2 regions of the Lachnoanaerobaculum sp. MSX33 genome follow, and region 1 is predicted to be linked to the other one. Evidence: predicted binding sites of a transcription regulator. Region 1 holds the regulator's gene; the other holds the start of a gene.

What was found. Region 1 encodes Rex, which represses fermentation and respiration genes when NADH is low (regulators of the CRP and FNR family bind a similar motif). Its sites were predicted from a motif close to ATTGTTAANTANTTAACAAT; they were not measured.
Region 2: a site for Rex is predicted at 1,217-1,236, ahead of asrA (anaerobic sulfite reductase subunit AsrA). Genes of this name have one in related genera too.

What each region holds. Positions count from the first base shown of each region.
Region 1 covers NZ_AZXX01000092.1:19,052-22,595, reverse strand. The annotation lists gene abc-f (ribosomal protection-like ABC-F family protein) at 1-645, opposite strand, end outside; gene HMPREF1495_RS11515 (redox-sensing transcriptional repressor Rex) at 885-1,541, shown strand; gene acpS (holo-ACP synthase) at 1,534-1,902, shown strand; gene HMPREF1495_RS11505 (NAD(P)H-hydrate dehydratase) at 1,920-2,798, shown strand; gene alr (alanine racemase) at 2,785-3,544, shown strand, end outside.
Region 2 covers NZ_AZXX01000044.1:1,638-5,181, forward strand. The annotation lists gene asrB (anaerobic sulfite reductase subunit AsrB) at 1-95, opposite strand, end outside; gene asrA (anaerobic sulfite reductase subunit AsrA) at 85-1,119, opposite strand; gene HMPREF1495_RS04280 (acyltransferase family protein) at 1,373-2,482, opposite strand; gene HMPREF1495_RS04285 (fructose-bisphosphatase class III) at 2,510-3,544, opposite strand, start outside.

The DNA.
Region 1 (3,544 bases):
TGAAACTATAATTACCGCACCCTTATAGTTTAAAAGATAGGATTCAAGCCATTCTATACTTCGAAGATCCAAGTGGTTTGTAGGCTCGTCAAGTAAAATAATATCAGGTTCTTCTAAAAGCAGTTTTGCAAGGAAGACTCTTGTTTTTTGACCTCCTGATAATGTATTTATCTTTCTGTCAAAATCATTTTCATCGAATCCGAGTCCTTTTAAAATACCGATGACTTTACTCTTTGCGGCATATCCGTCCATCAGCTCATAACTGTGAGTAAGAGCGGTATATGAAGAATATAACTCTTCAAGTGCCTCGCCTGAAAGATGTTGCATCTGTTCCTGCATCTCTAACATTCTTTTTTCCATGTTAAGGATATGCTCTATAACTGTATATAGCTCATCTATAATACTTAATGTGGAATCTACATTATTTATCTGTCTTAAGTATCCGAGTTTTGCATCCTTTGCAAGTATAACATTACCGCTGTCGGCATGTTCCTCACCTGTAAGTATTTTTAGCAGTGTGGTTTTTCCGGCACCGTTTACACCGACAATGGCAACTTTTTCATGTTCATTGACTAAAAAATTTGCATCTTTTATTATCTCATTGCTTCCGAAAGACTTTGAGATATTTGTAGCATTTAAAATCAAAATTTGCCTCCTTAGCCATATAATCCACATAAGTATAGCTTAAATACATGCTTAAATGCAAGACAATTCATGATACAAATGAAGCCTTTATATGCTCAAAAACTTAATAAAATATATAATATTCACCATATATATCTGTATTGACATTTATATTAATAGATAATATACTAATTGTAGAATTCTTAACAAATGGAATTGCTGAGAATAATTTATAAATTGATATTTGGAACGGAATAAATATGGAAGAAAGAAAAATATCCAGAGCAGTCATTTCAAGACTGCCAAGATACTATAGATACTTAGGTGAGCTGTCAGAAGAGGGTGTTGAAAGAATATCCTCAAAAGAACTCAGTGAGAGAATGAAGGTTACGGCTTCTCAAATCAGACAGGATTTAAACAACTTTGGAGGTTTCGGACAGCAGGGATACGGATATAATGTAAGATATCTGTATAATGAAATCGCAAAGATTTTGGGAATTGACCGTCAGCATAATATTATAATAATAGGTGCAGGTCATTTGGGACAGGCTATTGCAAATTATGCAAACTTTGAAAGAAGAGGTTTCCTTATCAAAGGAATGTTTGATGTGGATCCTAATCTTTTCGGAAAAACTATACGTGGTGCAAGAGTGTATTCTCTTGATAACCTTGAGAAGTTTGTATCTGAAAATGATATACAGATAGCGGCACTTACAATACCGAAGACCAGAGCAATGGAAGTTGCGGACAGACTTATAAAGTCGGGAATAAAGGCAATCTGGAATTTTGCACATACAGATTTGGTTGTACCTGATGATGTAGTTGTTGAGAATGTGCATCTTTCAGAATCTCTTATGAGGCTGTCATATAGAGTCAGTAATGTAGATGCTGTTCCTTTTGAAGGGAAGTATGATTAGAGGGATCGGCACTGATATAGTCGAAATAGACAGAATATCAAATGCAATTAAAAAGGAATTTTTTTTAAAGAAGGCTTTCAATGATAGTGAAATAGATATGGCCGGAGGCAGAAACAGAGACAGTTTTCTGGCCGGAAATTTTGCTACAAAGGAAGCCTTTGTAAAAGCATTGGGAACAGGTTTCAGAGGTGTTGAACTTAAGGACTTGGCGGTACTCAGAGATGAACTTGGAAAGCCTTTTATAAAAATCTGTAATAATTCAAACAGACATTTACAAGGAATTGATGAGAATAAAATCCATGTATCCATAAGCAATACCGACTCATTGGCAATTGCAATGGTAGTAATAGAAACAGACTAATATGTGGAGATGGGGATATGAGAATTCTTGATGAAACTGCATTAAAATATATACCTGAAAGAATTAAGAATGCAAATAAAGGCAGCTATGGGCATGTTCTGGTTATTGCCGGAAGTAACGGAATGAGCGGTGCCGCATTTTTGAGTGCAATGGCGGCATATCGTTCAGGCGCAGGTTTGGTTAGAATACTTACGGTAAGCAAAAATCGTACAATTTTACAAACACTTTTACCTGAAGCAATAATAACAACTTATGATGAGAGAGAAGCATATGAGAATAAGGAATGCTTTATAAATAAGATTAAGTCATGTCTTGATTGGTCAAGCGTAGTGGTACTTGGACCGGGACTTTCTACAGATTATTATGCTAAAATCATTGTAGAATATGTTTTAGCCGAATGTTATGTTCCTATGATAATAGATGCGGATGCTTTGAATATTATTGCAGCTGATGCTACACTTACAAAGTATTATACAGATAATATTATTATCACTCCTCATATAGGGGAGATGTCAAGATTGATAGATGTATCTATAGATGATATATTATCGGATCCGGTAAAGTATGCCGAGGAATATGCAAATAAATACGGTATTACAGTAGTTTTAAAATCTCATCAAAGTGTTATCGCCGCAAAGGAGGATACATTTATAAATAAATCCGGAAGTGCAGCCATGGCAAAGGCCGGAAGCGGAGATGTTCTATGCGGTATAATTGCAGGCATGTTTTGTCTTGGCATAGATGATGATATGGCTGTGGCGCTTGGAGTTTTCATACACGGCATGGCCGGCAGTATTGCCGGTAAAAAATATGGAGAGCACAGTATTTTGGCAAGAGAAATTATAGATAATATAGGTGAAGTGCTTAATAGAAGGAAGAGAAATGGACTCATATAGACGTGCTTATGCAAAGGTTGATCTGGATGCAATAAAGCATAATTTAACAGTTACAAAAAAAGCTTTAAAAGAAAATATGAAACTGGCGGCAATTGTAAAGGCTGACGGTTATGGACATGGAAGTGTTCCCGTATCATTATATATAAAAGATATTGTGGACTTTTTCTGCGTAGCTACACTTGAAGAAGGTGTTAATCTTAGATACCATGGTATCACAAATCCTATTTTGATACTGGCATGTATTCCAAGAAACAGCTACAAAGAATCAATAGTATTTGATATAAGGGAATCGGTTTTTACGCTGGATCAGGCTAAGAAAATAAATGAAGAAGCCGAAGAGCTTGGGAAAAAGATATCTATTCATATAGCAATAGATACAGGTATGAACAGAATCGGTTTTAAGCCTACAAAAGAGAGTGCAAACATTATAAAAGAAATAAGTGAAATGGGAAATATCGAGATTGAAGGTATTTTCACACATTTTCACAGTGCTGATGAAAGTGATCTTACGTCTGCAAAAGAACAGGAGAGCTTATTTAGGCAATTTTTGGATTTACTAAAGAGTATGGGAATAGAACCTCCTATAGTACATGCTTCAAATTCAGCGGCTATAGTAAACGGTATCGGTACAGACTTTGATATGGTGCGTTTGGGAATTACAATATATGGTGTTGCGCCTTCAAATGAAGTGAATTTGACCGACTTTGACTACAGGCCGGCATTAAGTATTTACTCAACAATTACAT
Region 2 (3,544 bases), on a different contig from region 1:
CCTTTAAACTCAAGCCTGAATGTGTATTCTTTCTCTGTATGTTTAATAACATCTAAAATCTTTGACGGAAAAGGAATATAAGGATTAGTTCTCATTTTGCACCTCCTCTACTTTAGCTGTTACTTTGTTAATAATATTTGAGAATGAAATATACTCAGGACATACGGTATCACATCTTCCGCATCCTACACACATATTGTAGCCGAATCTCTTTTTAAAATCATATATCTTATGCATGGTTTTAAATCTCATACGCTCACCATGCTTCTTCCTGTATTCTCCACCGCCTGCAACATTTGTATATCCGTCTACCATACATGAAGCATTGACTCTTCTTCTTTCTCCGACTTTACCGTTATCTGTATAATAAACATCCTGCATTGTGTAACAGGTACATGTAGGACACACATAGTTACATCTTCCGCATCCTATACATCTTGTGTTATATTCCTCCCACATATCGGATGTAAATATTGAAAGAGGTACGCTGTCGGGCAACTTTACTCTTGTTTCATTTTCAGTTACAAATCTTGGAATAATATCCTGCTCTTTTAAGGCGTTATTTGTAAATATCTCTTCAAGAACACTATCTTTTAACTGACAATGAAACTGATTGTCTATATAATCCACTGAAAAACTGTAATCCAAATCATCTGCACGATTTGTACCCATATCCACACAGAAACAGTCCTCATATGAATGAGCACAACCTATAAGAACAAATTTTACTTTATCTCTGATTCGGGCGTAAAAATAATCTTCTTCTCTTCCATTGTGAAGATATATCTGATCAAGCCTTTTTAAAGCATTAAGATCACAGCTTCTTAAAAAGACCAAAACCTCTCTCTCATCTATTTCAGACTCCTTTACATCATTTTCCGTAAAGAAAAACAATGTCTGTGACAGAGGTGTCAAAATCTCCTTAAATGAATAATCGGATTTTTTATCAAGCTCGATCTCTGAAGCCTCTTTTACAAAATCATATCTTACTACGTCGGTATCTGTAAATCTTCCTTCTCCCACCTTGAGCACAGGTGCATAAATACGGTAGCTTTTTGATAATTCCTCAATTACTTTATTGAATCCACCGGGTAAAAATATATAACCCCTTTTCCCCATACTTTCTCCTTTATTTACTACACTATCTTCATCGACATAGTAAAGCTTAATTATATTTAAACTTTTAATACCGATTCATAGCTAAACTTCAATACATATTGATAAATCTTTATCACTGTATACAAGAAATTATAACACGAACTTTGAAAATATCAATTCCTATACTACAATGATTTGCATGAATTATTGCATATTTTTACATACAAAAAGGCTCATACTCTGAAAATGATTTTCAATAAGTATGAGCCTTATATTATTTAAATCTGCAAAATCTGTTTGCCTTATCATTACCTAATATCAGACATGTCAAAAAAGAGATTGTCAAAAGTATAATCAATATAGTTGTTTTACCAAATACGGGCCATATAAAATTATCAAGTACCAAATGTGAAAAGGCATCTCTTATAATTCTGTGAAATGCAAATATCGGCAAACTGTATACACCGAATCTTTTGAATATATTTGTCAAGAAATTCTTCTTTAATGATGTTAATACAAATATAAAATAAGAAGTACTCAAGGCATACGGCATATATATAATTCTAAGCGGATTTAATACACCTTTAAATATAGGCAATATATTTCCTTCAGCTATGCGATATCCCCAATGTCCATAAAAAATCAAAGTATAAAATCTGACATATTTAAAGAAAACAAAAAAAACCAATACACAAAAAGCTCCCATTGCAAAGAGACGTATATTTATTTCTTCAAAAATTGAAGTCTTACTTACAGATGAATATTTTTTATACAATACACCTATATAAAAATATGGAGCAAAAGATACTACCCTGTCTAAAGATAAAAAATCATCTATTTTCACCTGCCAATTCATATTAAGCATTGAAAAAAATGTAAAAAATATTATCAATACCGTTACATATATTGTAACAGCATCAGAATTAAATTGTTCTCTTTTGACTTGACTTGTTTTTTTCTTATTCAGCTTCAAAAACAACTCCAAAGGATATAGTGACAATCTGAAAAAAATAAGCGCCGAGATATACCAAGGTGTAGATGATTCATGTAAAAAATCGGGAATTATATTCCTGTCTCCATAGAATAACATATCACTTATATGCAATAATATCTTCATCATTAAAAATAACATTATAAGAGGAATAACAGATTTTAATTTAGTTCCCCTCCTTTTCCATGAATCATAATAAAGATATCCGGATAAAAATATAAATGCAGGCATATGAAAACTGTAAATGAAGAAAAAAAGTTTATTAAAAATCGTATATTCTCTTTTCTTTACAGGCAAAAGAAAATGTCCGAATACCACAAGAAAAATCAACACACCTTTAAATATATCAAGGCTGTAATTCCTTTTTCTGTGATTACCCGTATCAGAACTCATATCTCACCATCTTTCCGTTAAATTTATTTACAATTTCCTGTAATTATCCAATAACATTTTTAAATCGGCAATATCCTCAAGTAATTTCTTACCTATATCCGTATCTTTTACAAACATTCGATATACATCCTTTTCAACTATTTCCGATTCCGATTTAATGTCGGTATTGTTTATCAGGGCATCTTCTACCGAAGTAAAAGGTGTATGCGCTTTCAGTCTCAGCCCGTGGGAATTAAATATCAAAGTATATCCTGCAATTCCCGTAGTTTTATTCATAGAGCGGCAAAATCCTCCGTCTATTACAAACAGTCTTTCATTTGCACGTACAGGATGTTCACCGTCAATCGCATGAACAGGTGTATGTCCGTTTATAATATGTGAGTGCGTATCATAAAGACCGAACTCGTGTAAAATCTGAATACAAAAGCTTTCATCATAGTACTTGCTGTAATATGGATTTGATTTTTCCTTCCAAAAACTCTTATCTTCAGTATAATCTCGCTCAAAAGTCTTTACTTTTCTACCGCATAAAGGCGATTTCTCACCACCCCATAAAAACCACATAAAATCAACATCATCCTGACTCGGATTGTCAATGTAGGCTGCTCTGGCTTTTTCATCACATATATCAAACAATGCTTTTCCATGATAGCATTTGCCGTTTATACAAAGCATATCAAATATTCCGTTTTCATCCACAGGAACACAACCGTGATATATAAGATTCCTGTTATAAACATTGTACATACCGCCTTTATCATATAAAAACTTTATATGTTTATTTAATCTCTGACCTGATACAAAACTTCTATGCAGCTTCAGCATGATTTCATTTTCCTCGGCAGTAAGTTCATAAGGATTTTCCCTATTTAATGTCGGGAATATATTCGTTTTCAGTTTTGTCTTCACTCCGTCAACAGTTACATATCCTTCATCAAGATCTATATGCTCTAAAAGCAGTCTGTCATCCATACCGTATTCAGGATGCCTTTTTATAAGCTGACCTTCCAGCTTAAAGAGTATCACTTTTATTGCGGCAAGTGCGGCCTGTATTCCGTCTTC